Regions from separate parts of the Arthrobacter sp. 2MCAF14 genome, predicted to be linked through region 3. Evidence: predicted binding sites of a transcription regulator. Region 3 holds the regulator's gene; each other region holds the start of a gene.
What was found. The regulator HrcA, encoded in region 3, represses chaperone genes, less so after heat shock. The targets are predictions, from matches to a motif close to TTNGCACTCGNNNNNNNCGAGTGCNAA.

Region 1 (10,058 bases), on a different contig from region 3:
GCGGTTGGCTCAAGTCTAATGCAGGGGCGGTACGGTACCGCATGATGGGACCGTGAGGTAAAAAAGGAAAGCAAAGCTTTTTGCTAATGAGAATGATTTGCATCTAAGATAGTGGGCATGCACCTTTCTGTCGTCAGCTCACTGGACAGCCAATGCCGCGAAGCAGCCACCGCCAGGCTTGGGCGGACCCACCGCGATTCGGTGGTGGTCCTGCACGACCTCCTGGATGGCTCCATCGTCTTGCGAAGGATCTTCCGCAACGGCGAACTGGTGGAGCAAGCGCAAACCCCTTTGGAACACGGCTGCCTAAGCTGCACGGTCCGCCTGGATGTTGTCCCGACGGCGGAACGCCTCGCGTCCTCCGGCCATGACCACATCGTCCTGGGCCTGCCGCCCGGTGTCTCCGTGGACATGGCGGTGGCGGAACTCAAGCGCGGCCTGGGACGGCCCGCCGTCATCGACAACGCCGTGTTGGCGATCGATCCCTCCGGACTGGAAGACCACATCTGGGACAAGCACACGCTGTATGAATCCGGCTTCACGGCCATGCCCGAGGATGAGCGCACCAGCGGAGAATTTCTCATCGGGGAATTGGGCCACGCGGATACCGTCATGGTGCACGCCGGTCTTGGGGCGGAGCTGGCAGGCTTGCGCCCGGACTCAAGCGAGGCCTGGGCCCAAGGGTTGGAACTGCTCGGGCAGCTTGCGCCGCACGCCGCCGTTTCCGCGAGCGACGACGACTTCCGCCCCGGCTGCTACGACGGGGCCGAGGCTCTCGCCAGGGTTCGTCGTGGTTCCGTGAGGGTGCCGCTCGAGGAAGGGTCGGGGAGTTTCCGGACCGTGCTCCACAAAGTGGAGCGTCCCCTTCATCCAGGTCGCTTCCAGGAAGCACTGCCCAAGTTGGCCGAGGGATCCCACTGGATGCGGGGCCGATTGTGGATTGCCTCGGCGGCCAAGGTCCGGATCGCGGTGCAGGGAATCGGGCCGCGCGTCTGGCTCGAGAGCACAGGCGAGTGGCTCGCGGACGCCGGCACCGGCACCGGCCCTGTCCTCGACGGCGAGGCCCCGCAGCACGGAAAGGGACTCCCCGACGTCGACGCCGTCCTTGACTGGCATCCCCGCTTCGGCGACCGGGGTACGGTGCTGGCCGTGACTGGACGAGGGGAGGACCTCGACGCCGCCGAAATCCGGGCACTCCTGGACGGATGCGCGCTGAGCGAAGCGGAGATGCGGATCGGCTTCGCCGGACTCGAGGACCCTTTTGAACTCGAATCCACCCTTTAGCCGGGCTTCAGCCCCGGTGGAACAAACCGCAATCAAACAAGTCAAAACCCCAGAAGGAGAACCCCATGAAAGTCAGGAATTCGCTGCGTGCCCTCAAGAAGATCCCCGGCGCGCAAGTGGTCCGCCGGCGCGGCCGCACCTTTGTCATCAACAAGCTGAATCCGCGCTTCAAGGCGCGCCAAGGCTAGCTCCCCGTCTAGGCTGGGCAGAGAACCCGCTACGCGAAGGAAGCCCCGTTATGCCGATCCTCAATAAAGACATGACGCTCTGTATTTCTCTCTCTGCCCGGCCGAGCAACAACGGAACGCGTTTCCACAACTTCCTCTACGAGGCACTCGGCCTGAACTGGATCTACAAGGCCTTCGCTCCCACCGACCTTCCGAACGCGATCGCCGGCGTGCGCGGCCTGGGCATCCGCGGCTGCGCCGTCTCGATGCCCTACAAGGAAGACGTCATCGCCCTCGTCGACCGCATGGACGCTTCAGCCGCCGCTATCGACTCGGTCAACACGATCGTGAACGACGCCGGCGTACTCACGGCCTACAACACGGACTACACTGCGATCGCCCAGTTGATCGAGCGCAACGCGATCGACCCGGCGTCGTCCGTGCTGCTCCGGGGTTCCGGCGGCATGGCCAAGGCCACTGCGGCTGCCTTCCGCGACGCCGGTTTCTCCCGCGTCACGGTGGTTGCCCGGAATGAAAAGCCCGGACAAGCCCTCGCGGGGCTCTATGGCTTCGGCTGGCAGGCAGAAGTAGGGGAGTCGACGGCGGACGTGCTCGTCAACGTCACACCGATCGGCATGGCCGGTGGTCCCGAGTCCGGCTCGCTGTCCTTCCCCGAAGCAGCGGTGTCGGCCGCGCAGGTGGTGTTCGACGTCGTCGCCCTCCCTGCAGAGACGCCGCTCATCAAGGCCGGCCGCGCGGCAGGAAAGACCGTGATCAGCGGCGCCGAGGTAGCTACCATCCAGGCCCTTGAACAGTTCGTGCTCTACACGGGCATCACGCCGACGCCGGAGCAAGTGGCCGCAGCCGAGGAGTTCACGCGCGCCCAATAGGGCGCCCCAAGTCCGGGATCAGCTCAAGCAGCCGCTACCGGCTCCACCACGACAGCCACCTTTTCCTCGCCGATCCTGGTGAGGACCAAGGTGGCTGTTTTGTTGCCGCGGGCTTTAGCCGAGTTCTTTCCGGCCGGCAGCAATTGTTTCCGCAGCTCTTCGGGGGTAACGGAGGTGCCGCGTTTCTTGATGTCCAGGACGCCGACGCCGTTGGCCTTCACCCAGGCTTTGAGTGCCTTGACGTTCAGCGGCATGACTTCCAAAACTTTGTAGGCGCGGGCGAACGGGGTCTCCACCAGTTCCGGAGCGCAAATGTAGGCAATGTGTAGGTCCACCAGGTGGCCACCGAGCCGGAGCGCGACGTCGGCCACCAGGCCCGCGCGGATCACCGCGCCATCCGGTTCGTAAAGGTATCCCTCCACGGGCCCGACATCGGGCACCGGGCCGCCGTCGAAATCTTCGCCGCTGGTGATCTCGGCGGCGCCCTGTGGCCCGAGCACCAGGGCAGCGCGGCGGATGCCGGGACGGGCGACGTCGTTGAACCACAGCGTGACTTCCGTGACGTCCCCTCCCACCGAGATCCACTGTGCCTCGCAGCCGGTTGGAACCGATTCGTGCGGCATTCCGGGACCCATTTTGACCCCGACGGACTTGCCCGTGGCGGCCAATGATTCAACGAAGGACAACGGCGGCGAGAACGCCTCGGGGTCCCAGATCCTTTTGGTTCCCGACGACGACGTCGTGCGTCGCGCCGGATCGAGCCACACGCCGTCGACCCCGTCGAGGGGCACCGAGGTTGCGTCGGAGTGCACTACCGTCGCGTGCGGGAAAGGAATGAGGTTGATGGTGGCGCAGGCTGCGGTGGTCTCGTCGAGTTCCACGGCGGTGACCTTGATGTCCATGGAGGCCATGGCCATGGAATCTGCTCCAAGCCCGCAGCCGAGGTCCGCGACGTGCTGCGTGCCGGCGTTGGCGAAGCGTTCGGCATGCCTGGCCGCAACATTGAGCCGGGTGGCCTGCTCCAGGCCGGCCTGGGTGAAGAGCATCTGCCGGGCGAATTCGCCGAACTTGGCCTCGGCCCGGGTGCGGAGCCTGGATTGGGTGAGGACGGCGGCAACGAGCGCAGGGGAGTGGCCGTCTTTGCGCAGGCGGGCATTCAGGGCGAAGGCTTCGTCATCGCGGTACGGTCCCAAGGACGCCAGCAGTTCCCAACCTTCCGTTGTCAGCAAGGGGGCGATCTGTTCCTGGGGTGTGTCAGCCATGGGAACTAGCCTAGTGCTCGCCCGTCATACGGGGTCGGGAGGGATCCGGGAGCGCTCGGGCGGATAGGGTTGATGCCATGGAAGACAACCCAGTACGCCAGCCTGACGACGCCAATGGATCTCCCTCTGTCCCCGATAAACGTCCCTTCGCCGGAAATCTCTCCAAGTATGCCCGTCCTGCGCTCATCGTGGGTGCCTTGATTGCCATTGTCTGCATCGCGCTGTTGATCATTATTTTCTTCCTAGACTCGTTCAACGCGGCCACCTACTCCATGACCGGAAAGAGCGTCCAGGACGCCACGGATGAGGCCCGGGACATCCGTGACACCTACACCGGTGCCCGCATCGGAGCGATCGTCGGGCTGGTGGTGTTCGGCGTCGTCGCGCTCGCGAGCGGCGTAGTGCTCTATCTGAACCGCGGAACCGCGCAGACGGAAGAGTACGACGACGGCGAGGACGTTGACTTCGACGACCTCGCCGGGCAATAAGCGTGTGAGCCGGAAGCCGCCATTGGACGTTCACCCGTGACGGAATTCTGGCACTCGCCTTGACCGAGTGCTAATGCTTACATAGAGTCTTGATTAGCACTCTCCCTAGGCGGGTGCTAATCATGCCGCCAGGCACTTACCGGCACCGCGACGACGGTAAGCCCGCCACGGCACCCCTGGTTTGATAGTCCATGTACTACCTCACGTAAAGGAGAGATCCGAGTGTCGGTCTCCATTAAGCCTCTCGAGGATCGCATTGTTGTCCGCCCGCTCGAAGCAGAGCAGACCACGGCTTCCGGCCTGGTCATCCCGGACACTGCACAGGAAAAGCCGCAGGAAGGCGAAGTTGTTGCAGTTGGCCCCGGCCGCTTCGATGACAACGGCAACCGCGTGCCCGTCGACGTAACCGTCGGCGACGTCGTCATCTACTCCAAGTACGGCGGAACTGAAGTCAAGACCGGCGGCAACGAATACCTCGTTCTGTCCGCCCGCGACGTTCTGGCGATCGTCGTTAAGTAATTCCCTGGATCCCGCATCGCAGATCAAGTCGGACTTCTTCCGGTCGAATCAGCGGTGCGGGTTTTCCGTCTTGAAAGGACACAACCATGGCAAAGCAGCTTGCGTTTAACGACGCTGCCCGTCGCTCGCTCGAAGCAGGCATTGACAAGCTCGCCAACACCGTCAAGGTCACCCTTGGCCCGCGTGGCCGCAACGTCGTTCTGGACAAGAAGTGGGGAGCTCCCACCATCACCAACGACGGCGTGACGATCGCCCGCGAAGTCGAACTCGACGACCCGTATGAGAACCTTGGTGCGCAGCTGGCCAAGGAAGTCGCCACCAAGACCAATGACGTCGCAGGCGACGGCACCACCACGGCCACCGTACTGGCACAGGCACTCGTCAAGGAAGGCCTGCGCAACGTTGCCGCCGGAGCCGCCCCGGGCGAAATCAAGCGCGGCATCGAGGTTTCGGTCCAGGCCGTGGCTGCCCGCCTTCTTGAGAACGCCCGCGAAGTAGAAGGCACCCAGGTTGCCAGCGTTGCCGCGATCTCCGCCCAGAGCGATGAGGTTGGCGAGCTCCTTGCCGAGGCTTTCGGCAAGGTCGGCAAGGATGGTGTCATCACCATCGAAGAGTCCTCCACCACGCAGACCGAACTGGTCCTCACCGAGGGCATGCAGTTCGACAAGGGTTACCTTTCCCCGTACTTCGTCACTGACGCGGAACGCCAGGAAGCTGTTCTGGAAGACGCGCTCATCCTGATCAACCAGGGCAAGATCTCCTCGCTGCAGGAATTCCTGCCGCTCCTCGAGAAGGCCCTGCAGGCTGCCAAGCCGCTCTTCATCATTGCCGAGGACATCGACGGCGAGGCACTGTCCACGCTGATCGTGAACCGTATCCGTGGCACCCTGAACGTCGTTGCCGTCAAGGCTCCGGGCTTCGGTGACCGCCGCAAGGCCATGCTGCAGGACATTGCCACGCTGACCGGCGCACAGGTTGTCTCCCCGGAGCTCGGCCTGTCCCTCGACCAGGTTGGCCTCGAGGTCCTCGGCAGCGCCCGCCGGATCACCGTCACCAAGGACAACACCACCATCGTTGACGGCACCGGCACTCCCGAGGACGTCGCAGCCCGCGTCGCCCAGATCCGTGCAGAGCTGACCCGCACCGACTCCGATTGGGACCGGGAAAAGCTGCAGGAAAGGCTCGCAAAGCTGGCAGGCGGCATCGGCGTGATCAAGGTCGGCGCAGCCACCGAGGTCGAGCTCAAGGAAAAGAAGCACCGTATCGAGGACGCAGTGTCCTCCACGCGTGCTGCCCTTGAAGAAGGCATCGTCTCCGGCGGTGGCTCCGCTCTCATCCACGCCCTCAAGGCACTGGACGAGGACGCTGCCGTCAAGGCACTGGAAGGCGACGCGGCTGCTGCCGTCGGCATCGTCCGCCGGGCCCTGACCCAGCCGCTTCGCTGGATCGCCCAGAACGCCGGCTTCGACGGCTACGTCGTCGTCGCCAAGGTTGCCGAGCTGGAAGACAACCACGGCTTCAACGCGAAGTCCGGTGTGTACGAGGACCTGATCGCCGCCGGCGTGATCGACCCCGTCAAGGTCACCCGCTCCGCGCTTCAGAACGCCGCATCCATCGCAGCCCTGGTTCTCACCACCGAGACCCTGGTTGTCGAGAAGCCGGCCGAGGAAGACGAGCACGCAGGTCACAGCCACTAATCCTGGTTGCTTGATGCGCGAGGCCCGGTCCCCTTTGGGGCCGGGCCTCCTGCATTTGGCTCGCCGTTTCGGCGCAGACGGGCCCACAGTTGGTACCGGGCAATCACCCTGTGAACGCCCAGCTAGGTATGGCTCAATTGAAGGATGGGTGCTCTTCGGATGAATTTTCGATTGGCATTGAACATTACGAATCAGTAAGATTTATGGTTCGATCTAGGTCATTGAGGGGCATTGTGGTGTCAACTGTGCAAACGGCAGCTTCTATCAAGGGGCAGAGTCGTTCCAGTATCACCAGCCGAAAGTCAAAGTTCCGCCCCGAAATTCAAGGCCTGCGCTCGCTTGCTGTGCTCATGGTGGTGTCCTACCACGTGTGGTTCGGCCGCGTTTCCGGCGGCGTCGATGTTTTCCTCTTGGTCTCTGCTTTCTTGATGACACTGCAGTTCACAAGCCGTTATGAGCAGGGCCGCCCCATGGACCTGCTGAGGCACTGGCTTCACCTGTTCCGCAGGCTGCTTCCGGCCACTGTGGTCGTTCTGCTGGGTACATTGGCCGCAATTTTCGTGGTGCTCCCCAAGACCCGTTGGGCGGCTTTGGTTGACCAGGTCTGGGCATCGCTTTTCTACGTCCAGAACTGGCTACTTCAGCGGGAGGCAGTCAACTACTACGCCGCTGATCATAGCCAGGCGAGTCCGCTCCAGCATTTCTGGTCGCTATCGATCCAAGCCCAGGTCTTCATCCTGTGGCCGGTCATTTTCGCGCTCGTCGCCCTGGCTTGTAAAAAGTACCGCCTTCGGTATCGTGTCGCATTGTTGTACGTATTTGGCCTGCTCTTCGCGGTCTCGCTCACCTATTCAGTCATTGCGACCGCAACCGACCAGACGACTGCCTATTTCGACACGTTTGCCAGGCTGTGGGAGTTCGCCATAGGAACGCTGGTTGCCCTCAGCCTGCCGGCGTTGAGGTTCTCGAAGCCCGTCCGCGTGATGATGGGCTGGGTGGGCATTCTGGCAATGTTGAGCTGTGGGATCGTGCTCCAGGTCCAGACGGCTTTCCCTGGCTTCGTGGCCCTCTGGCCCACCCTGGCGGCGGCCTGCGTTATTGTTGCCGGCCAGACGGGCAGCCGTTTCGGTGTTGACCGGATCCTGAGCTCCAAGCCTCTCGTACGCCTGGGCGACAACTCCTACGCGTTGTATCTGTGGCATTGGCCGCTGCTGGTCATCTCTCTCATCTGGACCGGCAAAGACCAGGCCGGGTGGCTCTCGGGGACTGTGATCATTGCGGCCGCCCTGGTTTTGGCTTTCCTCACCACAAAGTTCGTCGAGAAGCCGTTGCGGGAGTGGAAATGGCCGGAAGTGAACCGGCGGCGTGCCGCCATTGCGATGGTCGCCTGCTTGGCAGTTGCCGTTGTTCCGTTGCTCGCATTCAATGTGCAGCAGTACGTGAGCGCCAAAATTGCGATGGCCCAGGCGGAAAAGGACAACCCGGGCGCTGCCGCCTTGGTGCCCGGCTATGTTAACGAAGTCAGCCCGAAAGCAGCTCTCCTTCCTACCCCGGAAAAATTGCCACAGGACTGGGCGGGCCTGTCCGACCACTGCAGCGGGGATCTGAAGCCTGCCTCGAACATCCTCCAGCCGGGGTGTAATCAAAACAGTCAACCCGCTGGATCGGACCGCACCATCCTGGCGCTGGGTGACTCGCATGCGCAGCAGTGGTTGGCGGCATTGGCTCCTTTGGCAGAACAAGAGCAATGGCGCCTGTACAACCTGCTGCTCGGCGGCTGTCCGTTCACGGTGGACACCTCGGGACTGAGCTCGGAATGCAAGGATTTTGATGACGCCGTTCACCAGCAAATCGACGAGCACCCGCCGAGCGCCGTGTTCCTCGTGGGAACTGCAGCCGTTCCATCGTCACCTGATGAAAAATTGACCGTCGGGTTTGAAGACACCGTGAAGATGCTCACAGACAAAGGCATATCCGTCATTGCCGTTCGTGACAACCCGAGGTTCGACTTCAACATGGCAGACTGCGTCGTGACCAAAGGACAGCACAACCCCGACTGCAATCCCGGCGAGGCCCAGCTGCTTTCGCCCCAAAACCCACTCGCATCACTTCAAGGCAGGTACGTCGGCTTGTCCATACTGGACATGACCGATCTGATTTGTAACGGCGGCGAATGCCCTGGCGTTGTAGGTAACACCTTTGTCTACTTGGACAACAACCACCTCTCCAAGACCTATGTTGCGAGCATGGCGCCCATGTTCAGGGACCGGTGGCTGGCCGCGACCGGATGGAGCTAGCCGGCCCGAGCTAGGCTGTCGAGCGGCTCGACGGCTGGTGCCGGGTGCTGTTGCTCACATTGCCCTCGCGGAATATGGGGATCGGCGGCGAGGTTCTACTATTTATTCAGAACCTTTCTGCACAGGCCAGTCCCGTAATGACGGGCTGGTCATCAGCTGCAACCCCTACCAGAGCAACCCCCAAGAACCAAGGTAAGAGGCGCACTCATGACCCAGCCCGAACACGATCCCTTTGGCTTTGTTGGCCTGACCTACGACGACGTCCTGCTGCTGCCGGGGCACACCAACGTCATTCCGTCCGAGGCTGACACTTCCTCCCGGATCTCCAAGCGAATTTCGGTCCAGACCCCGTTGCTTTCGGCCGCCATGGACACCGTCACCGAGTCCCGCATGGCCATCGCCATGGCCCGGCAGGGCGGCCTTGGCGTCATCCACCGCAACTTGTCCATCGAAGACCAGGCCGACCACGTCGACCGCGTCAAGCGCTCCGAGTCCGGGATGATCACCAACCCCCTGACCATCCACCCGGAAGCCACCCTTCAGGAACTGGACGAACTGTGTTCGCGTTACCGGGTTTCCGGCCTGCCTGTCATCGACCCCGATGGCCGGCTGCTGGGTATTGTCACCAACCGCGACACACGCTTCGTGCCGGAGTCCGACTTCCCGCTGCGGCTGGTCAGCGACGTCATGACCAAGATGCCGCTCATCACGGGCCACGTAGGCATCAGCCGCGAAGAGGCCTCGCACAAGCTGGCCACCAACAAGATCGAGAAACTGCCCCTCGTTGACGAGCAGGGTCGCCTCAAGGGCCTCATCACCACCAAGGACTTCACGAAGGCCGAGCAGTACCCGCTCGCGACGAAGGACGAGGAAGGCCGACTCCGCGTCGGCGCCGCCATCGGGTTCTTCGGCGATGGCTGGGAACGGGCCATGACCCTGATCGACGCCGGCGTCGACGCACTGTTCGTGGACACCGCCAACGGCCACTCGCAGGGTGTCCTGGACCTGATCACGCGCCTGAAGTCGGACCCCGTTGCTGCCCACGTTGACATCATCGGTGGCCAGGCCGCCACCCGTGAAGGCGCCCAGGCACTGATCGACGCCGGTGCCGATGGCATCAAGGTGGGCGTGGGCCCGGGCTCCATTTGCACCACCCGCGTTGTTGCCGGTGTGGGCGTCCCCCAGATCACGGCCATCTACGAGTCCTCGAAGGCGGCCATCCCTGCCGGTGTTCCGCTGATCGCGGACGGCGGCCTGCAGTACTCGGGCGATATCGGCAAGGCCCTCGTGGCCGGCGCCGACACCGTCATGCTCGGCTCTTTGCTGGCTGGCTGCGACGAGTCGCCCGGTGAGCTGATCTTTGTGAACGGCAAGCAGTTCAAGAGCTACCGCGGCATGGGTTCCCTGGGTGCCATGCAGTCCCGTGGCAAGAACACGTCCTACTCGAAGGACCG
Region 2 (10,058 bases), on a different contig from region 3:
CCCGACACTCCCGGACCGCGAGGCAGTGAGCGAGCGTCGGGCCAAAACCCGATAAAGGTGAGCGAGCGTCGGGCCAAAAACCCACACAAGTGAGCGAGCGTCGTTAAACGGCGACGACGGCCCCCACCTGAAGTGGGGACCGTCGTCGTGCGTGTGGCTAGTGAGCCGGCGCGGGGGCTTAGAAGCCGCCCATGCCGCCCATGTCGTCGCCGCCACCCATAGACGGAGCGTTCTTCTCCGGCTTGTCGGCAACAACGGCCTCGGTGGTCAGGAACAGACCAGCGATGGAGGCAGCGTTCTGGAGCGCCGAGCGGGTGACCTTTACGGGGTCGTTGACGCCGGCAGCCAGCAGGTCCTCGTAAACGCCGGTTGCAGCGTTCAGGCCGTGGCCCGACGGCAGGCCGCGGACCTTGTCGATGACAACGCCCGGCTCGAGGCCGGCGTTGTAAGCGATCTGCTTGAGCGGAGCGTCGATGGCAACGCGGACGATGTTGGCGCCCGTTGCTTCGTCGCCTTCGAGCTGCAGGTTCGCGAATGCCTTGGCACCGGCCTGGATGAGGGCAACGCCACCACCGGCGACGATGCCTTCTTCAACGGCAGCCTTTGCGTTGCGGACTGCGTCCTCAATGCGGTGCTTGCGTTCCTTGAGCTCTACCTCGGTTGCGGCACCGGCCTTGATGACTGCAACGCCGCCGGCCAGCTTGGCCAGGCGTTCCTGCAGCTTCTCGCGGTCGTAGTCGGAATCGGAGTTCTCGATCTCGGCACGGATCTGTGCCACGCGGCCGGCGATAGCGTCGGCGTCGCCGGCACCTTCGACGATGGTGGTCTCGTCCTTAGTGACAACAACCTTGCGGGCGTTGCCGAGCAGTTCGAGGGTTGCGTTCTCGAGGCTGAGGCCGACCTCCGAAGAGATGACCTGGCCACCGGTGAGGATCGCGATGTCGGCGAGCTGTGCCTTGCGGCGGTCACCGAAGCCCGGAGCCTTGACGGCAACGGACTTGAAGGTGCCACGGATCTTGTTGACGATCAGGGTGGCCAGGGCTTCGCCCTCGATGTCTTCGGCGATGATCAGCAGCGGCTTGTTGGACTGCATGACCTTCTCCAGGACCGCAACGAGTTCCTTCACGTTGGAGATCTTGGAGTTGACGATCAGGATGTACGGGTCTTCGAGGATGGTTTCCTGGCGCTCTGCGTCGGTGACGAAGTAAGCGGAGATGTAACCCTTGTCGAAGCGCATGCCTTCGGTGAGCTCAAGCTCAAGGCCGAAGGTGTTGGACTCCTCGACCGTGATGACGCCTTCCTTGCCAACCTTGTCCAAGGCTTCAGCAATGAGGTTACCGATTTCGGTGTCGCCAGCAGAGATAGAAGCCGTGGCAGCGATCTCTTCCTTGGTCTCGATCTCCTTGGCGGAGGCGAGCAGCTCGCGGATGACGGCTTCAACAGCCTTCTCGATGCCGCGCTTGAGGGACAGCGGGTCGGCGCCGGCAGCTACGTTGCGCAGGCCTTCCTTGACCAGTGCCTGGGCCAGGACGGTGGCAGTGGTGGTGCCGTCGCCAGCGACGTCGTCCGTCTTCTTGGCAACTTCCTTGACCAGCTCTGCGCCGATCTTCTCGAACGGGTCGTCCAGTTCGATCTCCTTGGCGATGGAAACGCCATCGTTGGTGATCGTGGGGGCGCCCCACTTCTTTTCGAGGACGACGTTGCGTCCACGCGGGCCGAGGGTGACCTTGACGGCGTCGGCGAGGATGTTCAGACCCCGCTCGAGACCGCGGCGTGCCTCTTCATCAAATGCAATGATCTTGGCCATAACGGCGGTAGTCCTTTCGGGACAGTCGTTAAGAAGGTGCCTTCACTGCGGTGCCCGCGACGGACGATCCTTCACATTCGGCCTCTGTACGCCGTGTGCTCCGGACCTCACCCCAGCAAGGTTTTCTTTGTTCTCCCAGGCACCGCCACTACTTCCATACGGCCGGAGCCGCGAAGAATTAGCAGTCAGTGCTTGAGAGTGCTAATCAATAATTAGCACTCACCTGAGGAGAGTGCAAGCAGCAAGGGCCGGAAACTACTCGCCACGCCACGGGAATTCGCTACGGGCACAAGCCCATCACGGAGTCCGTGAGGCGGTCTCCTTGCCGCTCACCCGCGCAGTGTTGTCAGCTCCGTAGGTGAAGACCATGTAATTGGACGAGGTGACGTCGCCGTTGGCGTCGAACCGGATGGTGCCGGACTCGCCGTCGTAATCCGGGAGCTTGCCCCCCTTCAGCAGCTCGACGCAGTCCTTGTATGACGTACAGGACGTGCGTTCTTTCGTTGCCGCATCGCCCGACGTCGGACGCGTCCCGCCGGACACTGTGGTGAGCCAGGCCGCGATCGAGCCACCGGCGTCGTCGCCCGCCGCTGCGGCCGCAAGCGCCGCGAGGGTAACGGCGTCGTACGTCTCGGCGGCGTACGTCGTGTCCTTGAGTTTGGGGTCGATGCCAGTCAGATCGGCTTGGAACGCCGCACTCGGGAAGACACCTGGAAGAATCCCCCGCGCGCCGTTAAGGCCACCGGCACCGAGTGCGGTTCCGTATTGGCGGATGGCACCGTCGCTCAAAATCAGGCTCTTGCCGCTCAGCCCCGCGTTCAGGAGCTCGGCCAGGGCGCCTTGGGCACCGTCACGGGCAACCACGACGACGGCGTCCGGTGTGCCGGACTTGATGCCCGCCGCGGCGGGACCTGCTTTGCCGGCCGCGAATTCCGCGTTGGTCACGGCGTCCATTCCGAGGCTGCGGGCGGCGTCCATGACCGCTCCGGAGACACGTGTACCGTAGTCCCCGGCTTCATGCAGGACGGAAATCCTCTTGGCGCCGGCGTCGTGGGCAAGCTTCGCCAGGACGCTGCCCTGTGCGGCATCGGCGGCCGAAGTGCGGAAGTAGAAGCCGCCGTTCTTGTAGCTGCTGAGTCCTGACGCCGTGTTGGCCGGCGAGATAAGTGGAATCCGGGCAGGAGACAGCACATCGATGGCGGCGGGCGCATGGCTGGAATCCGTCGGCCCCACAACGACGTCGGCGTGGGCTGATAGCAACGCCTTGCCTTGCGCCGCGGTATCGGCAGTGAAAGCCGCAGCGCTGGCCCCCTGGCTAGCGCTGCCGCTTTCGCTGGCCGCCGACGCCGAAAGCAACTCGACGGGATGGCCCTTGTATCCGCCTGCATCATTGATTTGCTTGACGGCCAACTTGGCGGCTGCCAGCTCGGACTCGTTGAGGAATGCGGAACTGCCGGTATTGTCCAGAATCACACCGATGCGCAGGATGCCGTCGCCGCTCGGGGTAACCGAGCTGAGCCTGGCGTTAGCCACGGGGGCGGAACATCCGGCCAGTCCAAGTGCCAAGGCTGCAAAGCCTGCAAGAAGAGGAATTGCCCGGGACCGGCGCCCTCCAAGGGGCTGGGTTCCAAAAGGCTGAGTTCCAAAAGGCTGGGACAGCCCTGTTGCCGCAACACCCACTAGATAAGCCGCACGCTTTCTGCCTGCGGGCCTTTCTGGCCCTCGCCCAGTTCGAAGTCGACCCGTTGTCCTTCTTCGAGCGCACGGAAACCATCCATCTGGATGGCGGACCAATGCACAAAGATGTCGTCACCGGACTCATCGACAGTGATGAACCCGTAGCCCTTTTCGGCATTGAACCATTTGACGGTTCCCAAAGCCATGATCCCCACACTTTCAACTAGCAGTGGCCGGCTTCCGGGATCTCCGGGCCAGCTCACAACTACTGTAACCACAGTCACGTTGCCGTAGCGCAACCTCGGGTGTGGGTGGCCGCAATGTTATTGAGGCGTAACCGAGTTGCTACTTGTAGCCGGGGCCCAGAATGACAACCACGGGCTGCTGGAATTCGGCACTGTCCACAAGGTTGGAAATGCCCAGCAATTTACCGAGGGCTTCGGCATTGCCCTTCTGGGCTGCGCCCTTGTAGAAGACCGACGACGTCTGCTGGGGCATGCCGCCCCAGTTTGCGACGGTGGACAACGGCCAGCCTCCGCCTTGAACGAGGCCGGCCACGCGGGCAGCCAGGCCACCGGTGGTGGTGCCGTTGTAGACCGCGACTGCCGCCGTCTTGTCCAAGGGCGCCGTGCTCGGGGTCGGCGTGCTGGAAGGTGTGTCGCTCGGGCTTGGCTGGCTGGACGCCTGCGCGGCGCCGCTTGCGGATGGTGACGCCGCGGCGCTTTGCTTGGGGGCATCCGCGGTGACGACGGCTTGCGGCGTCGTCGATGAGGTGAATCCAAGCTTCGGAAGGATGAGGAACGCAACGAGGCCTACGGCCAGCGCGATGCCGCCCAGCAGCAGCACCGGCCACAGGGCGGGCCGGGAAGCGGACGCGACGAGTCTGTGGACACCTTGGCGCGATGAGCTCTGCGGGACACGGTCGAATTCATCCCGGGCAAATTTGGTCATGGTGAAGCCTTGTCCTTGCTGCTTGCTTGCTGGGGGATCAGCGGGTGCTCTATGCGTCAGAACCGAGACGACGCGCTGTGCGGGCCCTCTGACGTGACATACGTAGTCTACGCAATCTCTTGACCAGCATAGGATCGTGAGCCAATGCTTCCTCAGTGTCGATGAGGGCATTGAGCAGCTGGTAATAGTGGGTCGCGGAGAGATCGAAGAGTTCCCTGACGGCCTGTTCCTTGGCCCCGGCGTACTTCCACCATTGCCTCTCCAGGGCGAGCATCTGCTGTTCACGCTCGCCGAGCGGCGAATCGCTGCGGAGTCCGGCGGACAGGTCTTCGAGTACCAGTCCAGTTGCTTCGGACGCCATGGGTTCCCGTGCGGGTTCTGCCACGACACACTCCTTCGACGCATTGACTGAAAAATGTCCCCCGCCCATGGTAACGGGCGAATAACATCGATGTCATTTGCCCCGCCGCCTCGCGGAGCCGCTTTCCCCGGAGCCTCAGGACAGGGACAATGACTGGGTGGCAGGCGAAGAAGCGCTATTCGAGCTTGAATCCGAGGATCACTCCACCGGGTTCGAGGCACTCCCGGGAATGGCTTTGGCGGACCTCATGGCGCCGGACTGGGCCGACGCGCTCTCTGACGTCGAGGACGAGTTGCGCTCGGTGCTAACCTTCGTGGCGGCCGAGGCAACACGCGGAACCCGCGTGCTTCCTGCCGCGTCCAACCTCCTTCGCGCCTTCCGGCGGCCTCTTGCCGACGTCAAGGTGCTCATCCTGGGCCAAGACCCCTACCCGACGCCGGGACACGCCGTCGGGCTCTCTTTCGCGGTTTCCGGGCAAACCCGTCCCATCCCCCGCAGCCTCTCGAACATCTACCGGGAGATGGAGTCCGATCTCGGACTCCCGCCGCGGGTTCACGGCGATCTTTCGGCTTGGACGAGCCAAGGAGTACTCCTCCTGAACAGGGTACTGAGCGTCGCGGCCGGTGCAGCCGGCTCGCACCGGGGCAAAGGCTGGGAGGCCATCACGACGGCGGCGGTCGCCGCCGTCGCCCGCCGCCGCACAGTTGCGGGCAAGCAGAGTCCGCTCGTCGCGATCTTGTGGGGCAAGGACGCCGAAGCAGTACAGCCTCTGCTTGAAGGCGCCCCTGTGATCTCCTCCGCGCACCCCAGTCCGCTCTCCGCCTCGCGCGGTTTCTTCGGTTCGCGCCCGTTCAGCCGGGCCAATGCCCTGCTCCGTGCGCAAGGCGCAGATCCCGTCATCTGGGAGCTTCCACCGCTGCCCTAGCTTAGGCTTGCCTACATGACATCTTTGCCCGCGACGTCGTCTGCATCCCGCAATACCCGCCCCCAAGTGAACCTGACGGTGCTGCGCACGGAACAGCTTTCGCCCCATATGGTGCGCATCATTGCAGGTGGACCCGGGTTTGCCGGTTATGCGAACATCGACTTCGTGGACCGGTATGTAAAGATCGTGTTCCCGCAGCCCGGCGTCGACTATGAGCTGCCGCTGGATCTTTGGGCCATCCGGGAGACAATGCCCCGCGAACAGTGGCCCTACACCCGCACCTACACCGTCCGTTGGGTGGACCAAGCTGCGCAGGAGCTGGCAATCGACTTTGTGGTCCACGGCGACGAGGGCCTTGCAGGCCCGTGGGCCCTGGCAGCCCAGCCCGGAGACACGCTTGTTTTCACGGGTCCCGGCGGCGCCTACAACCCGGCGCCCGACGCCGACTGGTACCTTTTCGCGGGCGACGACGCCGCGCTCCCGGCGATTGCCGCCGCGATGGAATCCCTGCCGGCCGACGCCAAAGGCTTTGCCTTCCTCGAAGTCGATAGCGATGCCGACATCCTTGCTATTGCAGCTCCCGACGGCGTGGAGTTGCGTTGGCTTCTTCGCTCCGGGGTCCCGGCCGGATCAAGCTCGATCCTGCTCGATGCCTTGGGCGACGCAGAGTGGCTGCCCGGCCGCGTCGACGTGTTCGCGCATGGTGAGCGAGGCTATATGAAGGCGTTGCGGGAGATTTTCTTCAAGCAGCGTGGGCTGGAGCGTTCCCAGGTATCCCTTTCCGGATACTGGGCCCAGGGGCGCGTAGAGGACGACTTCCAAGCGGAGAAGAAACTCCCGATCGGGCAGATCTAGGGACTGCTTCCGCTGGGTCGCCCTCCGGACGCGGCGGGCTATCGCCGGCGGACGCGGCGTCGCTCGTTGCTGGCAAGCCCCTTGGTCAGCGGCCGGGCAAGGTTGTCGCCCAGCACAATTCCTGCGGCCACGCCCAGCACGATCGCTCCCGCGTTGAGCATGCCGCCCGAACCCAGTAGGACGTCTGCTTCCTGCACCGTCAATACATACATGGAACGGAATATCTTCAAACCCGGGAGCAGGATGAGGGCTGCCGGGACTGCCACCACCAGCTGCGGGGCTCCGAGCCTGAGTGCCACTATGCGGGCGAGCAGGCCGATGACCACGGCGGAAATCGCCGGAGAGAGCCGGTCTCCGAAGCCAAGGTTGGAAGCCCCCCACAAGACGAAGTAACCCACCAAGCCCACTGCCGCCGTCGGGAGCAGTAGTTTGAGCAGGGTCTGTTCGGTGATGCCGATGGCAATCACGGCCACGGCGATCAGGATGGCCTGGCCCCACAATGGATACGCCTCGGGGAATGTTTGAGTGACGTCGATCGCGACGCTGCCAATGAGGTCACCAACAACCACCGCAACGGCGATGCCCGCAACGATCGCGCCGAAGGTCAGGATCGTGGACAGGAAGCGTCCGGCCGCAGTCACGGGGAATCCGTTAATGGCATCTTGCACCGAAGACACGAGCCGACCGGTTGGCAACAGCAAGAGAATGCCGCCCGCCACGACGATGGACGGCGGAATATCCGCCCCGGCCCAGTGGAGCATGAGCGCGATGAACGTGACCAGGAAGGAGCAGGCCGCTGTCACGAAGAAGTCAGGCGTGCGCCACTTGCCCAATTGCCGGGCCACGAGATTGACAAGCATGTTGGAGACGAAAGCCAGGGCGGACGCTCCCAGTCCCCCGCCCAGGACCCCGACGAAAACAGCGGAGAAGACGCCGAACGCCATGGTGACCATCCACCGCGGGAAGGGCTTGCTGCTCCGGATGATGTCATCCAGCCGCCGCACAGCCTCGGCCCTGCCCACCCCGCCGGCCACGATATCCGTGACGAGTTGGTGCACCTGGGCCAAACCTGCGTAGTTGTTGGTCCAGGAACGGACGACGCGGAGCAGGGTCAGGGGGGTCTGGTCCTTGGGTGCGTAGTTGATCTGGACTGACTGGTTGGTGATGTCCACTTCGATGTTCTTCAACCCGAGTGCCGCCGTGACCGCGATGATGCTGGTCTCGACTTCCAGGGCGCCGGCTCCGTAGCGAAACATGGATTCGGCCATGTGCAACGCGAAGTCGATGGTCTTGCGGGCTGAAGCGTCAACACCGCCCACGTGGATGATGGGGTTGGCGTAGGGACTGCCCGCCAACCGGTCGACGATGCTCATGGGGGCGGTGGGAGGATTCTCGCCCTGCACGAGCCTGCGAAGCATGCGCTTGGCGTTGACGTTCTGGCGCACCTGGGATGGCTTCAGCGGCTGTGTCTTGGGCAAGCCGTCGGTGTTGGGCCTGTTGTCGGGGCGGTCAGTCACGCGGGTGTTCCTCCAAAGGGCGTGGTTCCTCCAAATACGGTGTCGTGCACATGCAGTAGGCGGGGTGGCGCTGCGAATCTAGTAGAACTGCTGGCCCGTGCGGCGGGTGTAGATCTGCCGTGCGACACGTTCCCCGGCAACGGTCCAGAGCTTGTACTTCAGCGGGCTGATGACTTGGTCGTAGCAGCCGACGAAGTCGGTGACGGTCTTGCTGAAGCTGGTCTTGAACAGGCCAAGTCCGTGGAACGGATGTGAGGTGTCCTTGAGCCGGTCCGCGGGCGGAGTGCCGCAAAAATCGTACTCAGTGCAACCCAGCTCCTTGACCTGGTTGATGGCTGTCCACTGGACCAAGTGCGAATCGCCGTACTGCGCGCGCTTCTGCAGCGATCCGCCGTCCTTGTAGGTGCCCTTCCGGCCATAGTTGATGACGAAGGCTCCGACCGATGGGACGCCGTTTTCGAAGACAAACAGGAGCCTGCCCTGGCCACGCTCGATGAAGTTGGTCCAGAACTGGCGGTAGTACCCGAATTCACGGACGCGCACTTGGGACTTCGCCTCGACCGTGTTGGTCATCAGCGCATACATGGAACGGAAGTTCTCTTCTGTGGGTTCCATGGTGTGGACTTCGACGCCTTCGCGGATGGCCCGGCGAACGGCGTTGCGGCCGCGGGAATGCAGGTTGCGCAGCAACTGGTTTTCCTCGGGAGAGATGTCCAGCAGGGCTGTGGAGTCGTTCGGCTGCAGGTTGGGGGTCTTGACCGCTCCCGTGGCCTCAATCGCATCCCGGGCTTCGCCGCTGACGACGATGTCCGGCTCGATTTTCACGGCGAAAACCCCGAGCCTGTCCCGCTTGACGAATTCCCGGTTGGCCTTGATGATCCCAGGAATGTCCTCGACCCCGGCAACGTCAGGGCCCTTGATGAGGTACCAGAGCTTGCCGAGCAGTGGAAACGATTTCTCCAAGACCAGGTTGTAGCTGCTGTAGTCCGCGGTTTCGTACACGAGATGCAGGGGCTTCCAGCCGAAGTGCTGCTTCACATCTGCAAATGCCTCGGATTGGAGGAGGTTTCCGCCGTTGGGATTGGCCGTGACGTGTTTGTCCCAGTGTTCGATTTCCTCGGCGGTGGCAAAGCGTGCGGTAAATTCTCGCAAGGGGGCCGTGTCCAATCAGTTGCTTACTTGAGGCAGCAGGCGCCGGTGTGCGGCGCAGGCGTTCAGCCCCAAGTCTATCGGCCCCGACGGAGAGCTACCGCCTGATCGGTCTCTGACGGCTTCAAACCAGCGCCCTTCAGTTTCTCACAGGCACGGCAAAGGTTCCCCAAAGTCCACAGCTATCCCGGAGGCGGAGAGTGGTTGTAACGAAAGCCGAACCAGGAGGACCCGATGATCGTCTACCGCCCCATTCCGCCGCTCTCGACCGGCCGTAGCAACAGCTTTTGGGCGGTATTCGCTGCCATGGCATCCGCGGCATTGCTCGGCCCTGCCTGGCCGTCCGGTACGCGCCGCCTGGAACTTCAGGACGCGGGCGTCAGCACTCCACGACGTTGACCGCGAGGCCGCCCATGGCCGTTTCCTTGTATTTGGAGGACATGTCCTTGCCGGTTTCGCGCATGGTCACGATGACCTCGTCCAGGGAGACGCGGTGGGTGCCGTCGCCCCAGAGCGCCATCTTCGCGGCGTTGATGGCCTTCGCCGCGGCGATCGCGTTGCGTTCGATGCAGGGGATCTGCACGAGCCCGCCGATCGGATCGCAGGTCAGGCCCAGGTTGTGTTCCATCGCGATCTCGGCCGCGTTCTCCACCTGTCCCGGGGAGCCGCCCATGACTTCGGCCAAGCCGGCGGCGGCCATCGAGGAGGCGGAGCCGACCTCGCCCTGGCAGCCCACTTCGGCTCCGGAGATCGAGGCCTGCTCCTTGTAGAGGACCCCGACGGCGCCCGCGGCGAGCAGGAACTTCACGATCGTCT
Region 3 (9,338 bases):
GATCCCGAAGATGACGGTGTTGTCGTCAATCGCGTCGACATAGTTTTTCTGGTTCAGCGTCTTGGGGCGGATGGTGCGCCCGCGGCTCGAAAGGATGTTGTGGGTCAGGACTTCGACGGGGTTTTGGAGGGACTGGCTGCGCAACAAGGACACGAGTTGCTGGAGCACGTCCGGGGTGATGACCGTCCCCTTGCCGACCAGGCCGCGGACTTCCTCCAGAAGCCGCATGATCCGGGGAACATCGCTCGACGGTCCGCTGAAGGAGAGCTCGTTGCCGCGCACATGAAAGTCGACGCCGGGGAACTGGGCTTCGATGTAGCGCAACGCCTCGTCATGGCTGCCAAGGGTCTGAACCATCTGATCCGAGTTGTCAAAGATGACAACTTCCGTCCGGGCGCCCGGGACAGAGTGTGGGAACTCGGCCGGACCTGTGTCAACGCTGCCGGCCTTGGGCCGCCCGTTCAATGATTCTGTCATAGTGCTGGCCTTGCGGCCTCTGCTCCTCCGGCTTGGTGATGTCCATCGATTTTCTCCGATGTCCGTCTGCTGGATGGGCGCACGATCGCGGGCCTCGGATTGCTTTCAATCCTACGCCAGCCAGTCTCCGGGGTGGTTCCAGACCGTGCCCGGCGGGGCCGCGGACGGCCGATCCATGCCGCTTTGGTATCAACTCGGCATCGACCTCGTATCAATCGGATTGCAGTTGGCCGCCGGGGTATCGAAACGCCAGCCGGGGCCCTGGAGACTGTGACAAGCTGATTCATGGGCAAAATGCCCCTGTGCCCGGCCACCGGGCGCATGACTCCCCCGCAACACCGCGGCCGAACACGAGCAGGAATCCACCATCACCAGGCCAGCCGTCACTCCACACGGCACACGCATCCGGAAACGCTCCGCGATGCTTGTGACCGCTTTGACGGCTGCCTTGTTCCTGTCGGGCTGCATTGCCGATCGCACGGGACAGGGATCCACGACTCCGATCCCCACACCGACAGTTGCACTGCAGACGGTGCCGGACAGCAATGCTCCGCTCGAAACAACCCAGGCCTCAAACAAGATCCCCGTGTATTGGATCGGGCGTAGCGACACGGACACCTTCCTGTACCGCGAATTCCGTGACAACCCTGGCAACGAGAACCCCATCACCACGGCCCTGCGGATCATGATGTCCCAGAAGCCGTTGGATCACGATTTCTTCACGCCGTGGCAGAGCCCAGGCAGCCTGGCGACCTCGATTTCCGGTAAGAACGTCGTCACTGTCGATGTTTCCCGCGACGCGTTCAATTCCAATCTCGACGCCGGGATGGCACAGCGGGCGGTCCAGGAACTCGTCTATACCGCCACCGCAGCGGCCGCAAGTTCAGGACTGATCGATTCAGGACAGCAGATCAAGGTGACCATCCTGGTGGACGGGCACACGGACTACATGGCATTCGGGCAGGTCAAACTAGGCGATCCGATGGTCCGCGACGCGTCCATGGTGGCACCGGTGTGGATCATCGACCCGCAAGAGGATCTGACCTTGCCTGCCGGTCCGGTCAAGTTCAACGGCCGGAGCACGGACCCCTCGAAGAAACTGCATTGGCAAATCCTTCGCGAGAACTCAAACGGCGACAAGTCCTCCTACCTCGCCGGGCAGACCACTGCTTCTACCGTTCCCGGACAAGGTGGAGCCTTCAGCCTCACAGTGGGGCTCGGAGCGGGCCGCTATGAATTGCGGGTTTCCTTGGTAGGACCCAACGACGCCGACGTCGCGACGGATACCCGTACTTTCAGCGTTCGCTGAGGCCGTGCGCTGATCCAGGACGTGCGCCGCGGGCTACCAACGCCCCAGAATGTCACTGGCCAGCACGACGGCGGCGGGTCCCGCCGTCGACGACCGAAGCACGTGGTGGCCCAAGAGCGCGGTGACGGCGCCGACGTCGCTGAGCTTCGTCACTTCGCGCGGTGAAATGCCACCCTCCGGGCCGACGATGAGCAGGACTTCCCGACCCGCTCCGGTATCCGCGTCGAAAACCTCGGCCTGCCACTTCTCCAAGACATCCCGCAGCGGACGTTTCGCGTCCTCATGCAGGATGATCGCCAAGTCAGCCGCGGCAACCGCTGCAGCCAGGCCAGAGCCGTCGACGGCGGCACGCACCTCGGGAATCCACGCGCGCCGCGCCTGCTTGGCGGCTGCCGTGGCGACGGACTGCCACTTCGCGTGGGCTTTGGCCGCCCTGTCACCCTTCCAACGGACGATGGAACGCTCCGCCTGCCAGGGCACGACGGCGTCGATCCCGAGTTCCGTTGCCGTCTCGACGGCAAGTTCGTCACGGTCGCCCTTCGCGAGGGCCTGGACCAACACGAGCCGCACGGTTGGTTGGTGCTCCTCCTGGACAGCGGTGGCAAGGACTGTCAGGGTTCCCTGCCCGGATTCGGTCACGGTGCCCGTGAGCCGTTTTCCGGCACCGTCGGCAATATCGACGGCTTCGCCGATTTCCAGGCGCTTGACGGTGACAGCATGCCTGGCTTCGGCGCCGTCGAGCACGAAAGTGTCTCCAGGGCCGAGCCCGTCAAGCGTTCCGGCTGCTGTGAAAAATACGGGGTTGCTCACCGCTATAGGTTACCGAGCTTGTCCCGCAGCTTCGCGAACATACCGCCGCTGGCCACAAGCTTGCCTTCGGTGAACTGCTCTCCGCGCAATTTTGCCAGTTGGCGAAGCAGGTCTTCCTGTGCGGCGTCGAGCTTGCCGGGCGTCTCAACGTGCAGGTGCACCTTGAGGTCTCCCCTGCCGTAGCCGCGGAGATGGGTGACGCCAAGTCCACGCAGGGTGATGACTTCGCCGGACTGCGTGCCGGACTTGACGTCAATCTCCTGGGGACCGTCGAAAGTCTCAAGCTGCAGCTCAGTACCCAGTGCCGCGGCAGTCATGGGAACGCTCAGCGTGGCGTGAAGGTCGTCGCCTTCGCGGATGTAGGTGGAGTCACTGTTGACCCGGATCTCCACGTAGAGGTCACCGGGAGGACCGCCCGCGGGACCTGCTTCGCCTTGCGACGACAGCTGGATGCGGGTCCCCGTAGCGACGCCGCCAGGCACCTTGACGGTCAGTGAACGGCGGCTGCGGATGCGGCCCTGACCGTTGCACTCATTGCAAGGATCCTTGATGATCGAGCCGAAACCTTCGCACGATCCACACGGTGCGGCTGTCATGACCTGGCCGAGGATCGAGCGCACAGCCCGCTGGACCTGGCCCGAGCCGCCACAGATGTCGCAGCGCTCCGGGTGGGTGCCCGGACGGCAGCATGAGCCTTCGCACGTGGGACAGATGACAGCGGTGTCCACCTCAAGCTTCTTATTGACACCAAACACGGCCTCACGCAAGTCGATGCGAACGCTGATCAGGGCGTCCTGCCCGCGGCGCATACGTGATGCGGGGCCCTGCATGCCGCCGCCTCCTCCGCCGAAGAAGGTATCGAAGATGTCCTGGAAGGCGAATCCCTGGCCCGCGTATCCTCCGCCGAAACCGTTGTCGGTCCCGTTCTCGTTGCCGGTGGCGTCGTAGACGCGGCGCTTCTGGGGGTCGGAGAGGACCTCGTAAGCGTGGGTCACCGCCTTGAATTCCTCGGCTGCACCGGCCCCGGGGTTCACATCGGGGTGCAGCTTACGTGCGAGTTTGCGGTAGGCCTTTTTGATCTCCTCGCCGGTTGCTTCCGGCGAGACGCCCAGAACGTCATAGTGACTGCTCAAAGTCGGTATCTCTTCCTTGTTTACGGTTCCACTGCGTTTCTTGCGAGGCGCCTTCCAGCCGAGGCTGTCAGCCGCCCAGAATGCGGGAAAGGTAGCGTGCGACGGCACGGACGGCCGCCATGGTGTTGGGGTAGTCCATGCGGGTGGGTCCAAGAATGCCGATCTTGGCGCTGCTGCCCGGACCGTAGCCCGTGGCAACCACCGAAGCCTCCGAGAGGCTGTCATAAGGGTTTTCGCGGCCGATGCTCACCGTGACGCCGCGAGGGTCTTCCGCCATATCCGACAGCAGCCGCAACATGACGACCTGCTCCTCGAGCGCTTCGAGGACCGGACCGATGCTCAGCGGGAAGTCCACGTTGGAGCGGGCCAGGTTTGCCGTGCCTGCCATGACCATGCGCTCGTCGCGGCTCCGCTCGGCAAGCCTTTCCAGGCCGTGGGCAAGGGCGCCTGCAAGGTTGCGAAGGGTCGGCGGGCACAAGGCAACCACCGAGGGCAGGACTTGCGGCATGAGGTCGAGCTGGGAGCCGGCAATGCTTCCAAGGAACCGCGCGCGCAAGGCCATGAGCTCTTCGTCGGTGGCGTCCGTCGCTGCGTGCACAACGCCCTGTTCCACCTTGCCAGAATCGGCGATCAATACCACCAAGACCTGGCGCGGTGCCAAAAGGACAAACTCAATGTGCCGGACGCGCGCGCGGCTCAGGTGCGGGTACTGGACGACGGCGACCTGGTTGGTCAGTTGGGAGAGGAGCCGGACGGTGCGCTCAAGGATGTCCTCAACGTCGTCGGGTCCCTCAAGCAAGGAATGGATAGCCCGGCGCTCGGCAGCCGAAAGCGGCTTGACCTCGGAGATGCGGTCGACGAACAGGCGGTAGCCCTTGTCCGTGGGAATGCGGCCGGCACTCGTGTGCGGTGCGGCTATGAGGCCTTCTTCTTCCAGAAGTGCCATGTCATTGCGGATGGTGGCGCTCGACACTCCCAAATGGTGCCGTTCAACCAAGGCTTTGGAGCCGACGGGCTCGCGGGAGTGAACGTAGTCCTCCACGATGGCGCGTAGCACTTCAAGCTTGCGTGGTTCGCTCACTGCCCACCTCCAATCAACATTTCAACAATTAGCACTCAACATGCCCAAGTGCTAACAAGTCTAGTATGAGCCACCTCGTTGTTAGCATTGGTACCGCTCGCGGCGAACATGATTCCCGCGCGGCCGTGGGTAATGCCACGGACCATCAACGATCCCCCTAGCGCAAAGTGGTGTGAAGACCGTGTCTTACGACAATTGGGGCCCGCAAGACCTCTCCTCGCCTGCCAAACGGCAACTGCCTGAGGTGCCCGTTGAACGCGGGATGGTTCTCGAGGACGTGCAGTCCGGTTGGGTCGGGGCCGTGACCAGGGTGGAAAAGTCCGGAGGCATGCACATTGTGGTGCTTGAGGATCGGCGGGGAAAGGCCAAATCGTTCCGGCTCGGCTTCGGATTCCTCCTGGAGGGACAAGCAGTGAAGCTCGTGCCGCCGGCTCCACGCGCCGCGGCCGCCAAGGCCGCGGCGCAAGCAGGCAGGACGGCATCGGGATCCGTCCGCGTCGCCGGCCAGCGGGCCCAAGTCGCCAAGGCGAGCCGGATTTGGGTGGAAGGCAAGCACGACGCTGAACTGGTGGAAAAAGTGTGGGGAGATGATCTCCGGGTGGAGGGCATCGTCGTCGAGCCCTTGCACGGCGTGGACGATCTCAAGGCGGCCATTGCCGGGTTCTCCCCCGGCCCGGGCCGCCGGCTCGGAATCCTCGTGGACCACTTGGTACCGGATTCGAAGGAGTCGCGGATTGCTGCCGACGCCATGACACTGCCGGGCGCCGCGGGAAACGTCCTGATCGTAGGACATCCCTACGTGGACGTCTGGCAGGCAATCCGGCCCAACGTGTTGGGGATCGAGCAATGGCCAACCATCGCGCGTGGCACGGATTGGAAGACCGGCATCCTGAGGTCGTTCGGCTGGCCGCATGAGACGGCCGAGGACGTCGGGCTGGGTTGGCAAAGGCTTCTTGGCGCCGTCCACAGCTACGCCGACTTGGAGCCCTCTTTGCTGGGCCGCGTGGAAGAAGTGATCGATTTCCTGACTGTTCCGTGACGATTGCGTGCCCCGGGCAGAGGAGTTGGTCGGCTGATCGCGTGCCGAGCAAGTATTCTGGGACAGCAACACTGCACCGATTGATACTCGAAGGAAGATACTGTGGCAGACAACGCTCCTGACGATCGGGATGGCACCTCGGGCCAGTCCCAGTACCACGGCGTTCCTGCCAACGCGCTGCCCTTGACCGCCTCGGAAGACCGGCAGTGGGCAACACTGGCGCACTTCGGCGGGATCCTTGGCTGCGTTCCTTCGCTTCTGATCTACCTGATCTTCCGCGAACGTGGCCCCTTTACGGCACAGGAATCCAAGGAAGCGCTCAACTTCACTTTGCCTCCGACGATTGCCGCAGTGCTCGCCAACGTCCTTGTCTTGCTCCCGGTGGTGGGAAACCTGTTCGCTGTCCTTGCCACGGCGATCTGGGTCGCCGTGACCTGCTTCTCGGTGTCAGCCGGAATCCGCGTCAACCACGGACAACCGCACCGCTACCGCTTCAACCTGCGCTGGATCAAGTAGCCGGTCTTCGCGGGTTCCGATGCCGGCTCCCGCGCCGGGCGCTAGCGCCTGCCGCTAGTCCGGAAGGATCCGGCGGACCACGGCGTCCGCGAGTAGCCGGCCCTTGAGTTTCAGGACCAGCCGTCCTTGGAAGGCCGCTCCAGGCTCAACCAGGCCGTCTGCAATGAGGCCTGCGACGGCGTGGCGGCCCACCTTGCCGAGCGCGTCGACTTGAAGCCCGGTGCCGAGCCGGGCCTCCAGCATGATGCGTTCCACTTCCCGGGTTCCGGCGTCGAGCGTTTCACGTCCAGCGGCCGGAGACACCCCGCTGCCGAGCCTGTTGGCATAGGCTGTGGGGTGTTTGACGTTCCACCAGCGGACGCCGCCCATGTGGGAATGCGCACCGGGTCCGATGCCCCACCAATCGTCTCCCCGCCAATAGGCTAGGTTGTGTTTGCACGCCTGTTCGGGAGTGCGGGACCAATTGCTGACCTCGTACCAGTCCAGACCGGCGGCGCTGATCAGCTGATCGGCGAGTTCGTATTTGGCGGCGTGGTCGTCGTCGTCGATGCCGGGAACTTCTCCGCGCCGGATCTGCGCCGCCAGCTTGGTGCCTTCTTCCACGATCAGCGCATAGGCACTGATGTGGTCCGGACCGTAGGACAGCGCTGTCTCGAGGGAGGTCCGCCAATCAGCCATGGACTCGCCGGGAGTCCCATAGATGAGGTCGAGGCTTACAGCAAGGCCGGCGTCGCGCGCCCATTGGACCACCAAGGGGACCCGGCTGGGAGTGTGTGTACGGTCCAGGACCTTGAGCACGTGAGGGACCGCCGACTGCATGCCGAAGGAAATCCGCGTAAAGCCGGCGTCTGCGAGCAGCTGGAGGGACTCCGGCGTCACAGAGTCCGGGTTCGCCTCAGTGGTGACTTCCGCTCCCGCTTCCAGGCCCCAGTGCCCGACGGCGGCCGTCAGGATGCGTGCGAGATCTTCGGCAGGCAGCAGGGTCGGCGTCCCGCCGCCGAAGAACACCGTGCTCAGGTGCCGTTGCGGCAGCCCGGAGGCTTCCATGGCCCGGACGGCGAACTCCACTTCCGAAATGGCAGTAGACGCGTAGGCGTCCTGGGAGGCACCGCCGCCAAGCTCGGTGGCGGTGTAGGTGTTGAAATCGCAGTATCCGCAACGGACGGCACAGAAAGGTATGTGGACGTACAGTCCAAACTTGCGTGAATCGACGCCGTCGAGCACCTGCGGCGGCAAGAGTCCGTCCGCAGGTGCCGGATCCCCGAGGGGAAGAACGCTAGGCACGGATTTCCCCTCGTGCCCGTCCTGCGCGCGCCATTACAGTGCGCGCCTGTCCCGTGGTGTCCCGGGCGAAAAGCCGCATTACTTCTTGGCCTTGTCCTTGGATTCGTCGGTGGTCAGGGCTGCGATGAACGCTTCCTGTGGAACTTCCACGCGGCCCACCATCTTCATGCGCTTCTTGCCTTCCTTCTGCTTTTCCAGAAGTTTGCGCTTACGGGTGATGTCACCGCCATAGCACTTGGCAAGGACGTCCTTGCGGATGGCGCGGATGCTCTCACGGGCAATGATCCGCGAGCCGATGGCGGCCTGGATAGGCACCTCGAACTGCTGGCGGGGAATGAGCTCGCGCAGCTTGCCTGTCATCATGACGCCGTAGGCGTAGGCCTTGTCGCGGTGGGTGATGGCACTGAAAGCGTCAACCTGCTCGCCCTGGAGCATGATGTCCACCTTGACCAGGTCGGCGACCTGCTCGCCGTCGGCCTTCCAGTCCAGCGAACCGTAGCCGCGGGTCTTGGACTTGAGGATGTCGAAGAAATCGAAGACGATTTCGGCCAGCGGAAGGCGGTACCGGATTTCCACCCGGTCTTCGGAGAGGTAGTCCATGCCGCCCATGACGCCGCGGCGGCTCTGGCACAGCTCCATGATGGCGCCCACGAACTCATTCGGCGCCAGGATGGTGGCGGACACCATGGGTTCGCGCACCTCCGAGATCTTGCCGGTGGGGTATTCGCTCGGGTTGGTGACGTGCAGGACCCGCTTGTCCTCCAGCGTGACCTCGTACTCAACGTTGGGAGCGGTGGAGATGAGGTCGAGGTTGTACTCGCGCTCGAGGCGTTCACGGGTGATTTCCAAGTGCAGCAGGCCAAGGAAGCCCACGCGGAAACCGAAGCCCAGGGCGGCAGACGTCTCAGGTTCGTAGACGAGTGCTGCGTCGTTGAGCATGAGCTTCTCGAGGGCATCCCGGAGCACGGGATAGTCCGTACCGTCCAAGGGATACAAGCCGGAGAAGACCATAGGCTTGGCATCGGCGTAACCGGCGAGGGATTGCGAAGCGGGCTTGGCCAGGTTGGTCACGGTGTCGCCGACCTTTGACTGGCGGACGTCCTTCACGCCGGTGATCAAGTAGCCTACTTCGCCGACGCCCAGGCCCTTGGAGGGCGTGGGCTCCGGAGAGCTGACACCGATTTCCAGGAGCTCGTGGGTGGCGCGGGTGGACATCATCTGGATCCGCTCGCGCGGGTGCAGCATGCCGTCCACGACGCGGACGTAGGTGACCACGCCGCGGTAGGTGTCGTACACGGAGTCGAAGATCATGGCGCGGGCCGGTGCGTTGGGGTCGCCTACAGGAGCCGGAAGATCGCGGACGATTTTGTCCAGCAGGGCCTCCACGCCAACACCGGTCTTGCCGGATACGCGCAGCACGTCCTCGGGGTCGCCGCCAATCAGGTTGGCGAGTTCCGCGGCGTACTTTTCGGGCTGGGCGGCCGGGAGGTCGATCTTGTTGAGCACCGGAATGATGGTGAGGTTGTTTTCCATCGCCAGGTAGAGGTTGGCCAAGGTTTGGGCCTCGATGCCTTGCGCGGCATCCACCAAGAGGACTGCGCCTTCACAGGCCGCGAGGGAACGGGAAACCTCATAGGTGAAGTCAACGTGGCCGGGTGTATCGATCATGTTCAGGGCGTAGCTGGTGCC

Region 1: the regulator HrcA is predicted to act here: its motif matches at 4,139-4,165, upstream of groES (co-chaperone GroES).
Region 2: the regulator HrcA is predicted to act here: its motif matches at 2,020-2,046, upstream of groL (chaperonin GroEL).

The regions. Positions count from the first base shown of each region.
Region 1 covers NZ_JBFRHB010000002.1:129,215-139,272, forward strand. The annotation lists gene AB4074_RS02490 (GTP-binding protein) at 118-1,284, shown strand; gene ykgO (type B 50S ribosomal protein L36) at 1,350-1,472, shown strand; gene AB4074_RS02500 (shikimate 5-dehydrogenase) at 1,523-2,341, shown strand; gene AB4074_RS02505 (THUMP-like domain-containing protein) at 2,365-3,603, opposite strand; gene AB4074_RS02510 (hypothetical protein) at 3,681-4,091, shown strand; gene groES (co-chaperone GroES) at 4,314-4,610, shown strand; gene groL (chaperonin GroEL) at 4,697-6,307, shown strand; gene AB4074_RS02525 (acyltransferase family protein) at 6,544-8,604, shown strand; gene guaB (IMP dehydrogenase) at 8,812-10,058, shown strand, end outside.
Region 2 covers NZ_JBFRHB010000017.1:1,409-11,466, reverse strand. The annotation lists gene groL (chaperonin GroEL) at 179-1,807, opposite strand; gene AB4074_RS12925 (ABC transporter substrate-binding protein) at 2,105-3,373, opposite strand; gene AB4074_RS12920 (cold-shock protein) at 3,487-3,690, opposite strand; gene AB4074_RS12915 (LytR C-terminal domain-containing protein) at 3,830-4,435, opposite strand; gene AB4074_RS12910 (DUF3263 domain-containing protein) at 4,485-4,820, opposite strand; gene AB4074_RS12905 (uracil-DNA glycosylase) at 4,954-5,721, shown strand; gene AB4074_RS12900 (siderophore-interacting protein) at 5,737-6,576, shown strand; gene AB4074_RS12895 (threonine/serine ThrE exporter family protein) at 6,615-8,093, opposite strand; gene AB4074_RS12890 (lipid II:glycine glycyltransferase FemX) at 8,172-9,245, opposite strand; gene AB4074_RS12885 (L-serine ammonia-lyase) at 9,622-10,058, opposite strand, start outside.
Region 3 covers NZ_JBFRHB010000025.1:6,651-15,988, reverse strand. The annotation lists gene AB4074_RS16390 (PhoH family protein) at 1-477, opposite strand, end outside; gene AB4074_RS16385 (GerMN domain-containing protein) at 899-1,786, shown strand; gene AB4074_RS16380 (16S rRNA (uracil(1498)-N(3))-methyltransferase) at 1,820-2,596, opposite strand; gene dnaJ (molecular chaperone DnaJ) at 2,599-3,729, opposite strand; gene hrcA (heat-inducible transcriptional repressor HrcA) at 3,797-4,810, opposite strand; gene AB4074_RS16365 (DUF3097 domain-containing protein) at 4,992-5,849, shown strand; gene AB4074_RS16360 (DUF4870 domain-containing protein) at 5,952-6,365, shown strand; gene hemW (radical SAM family heme chaperone HemW) at 6,420-7,649, opposite strand; gene lepA (translation elongation factor 4) at 7,728-9,338, opposite strand, start outside.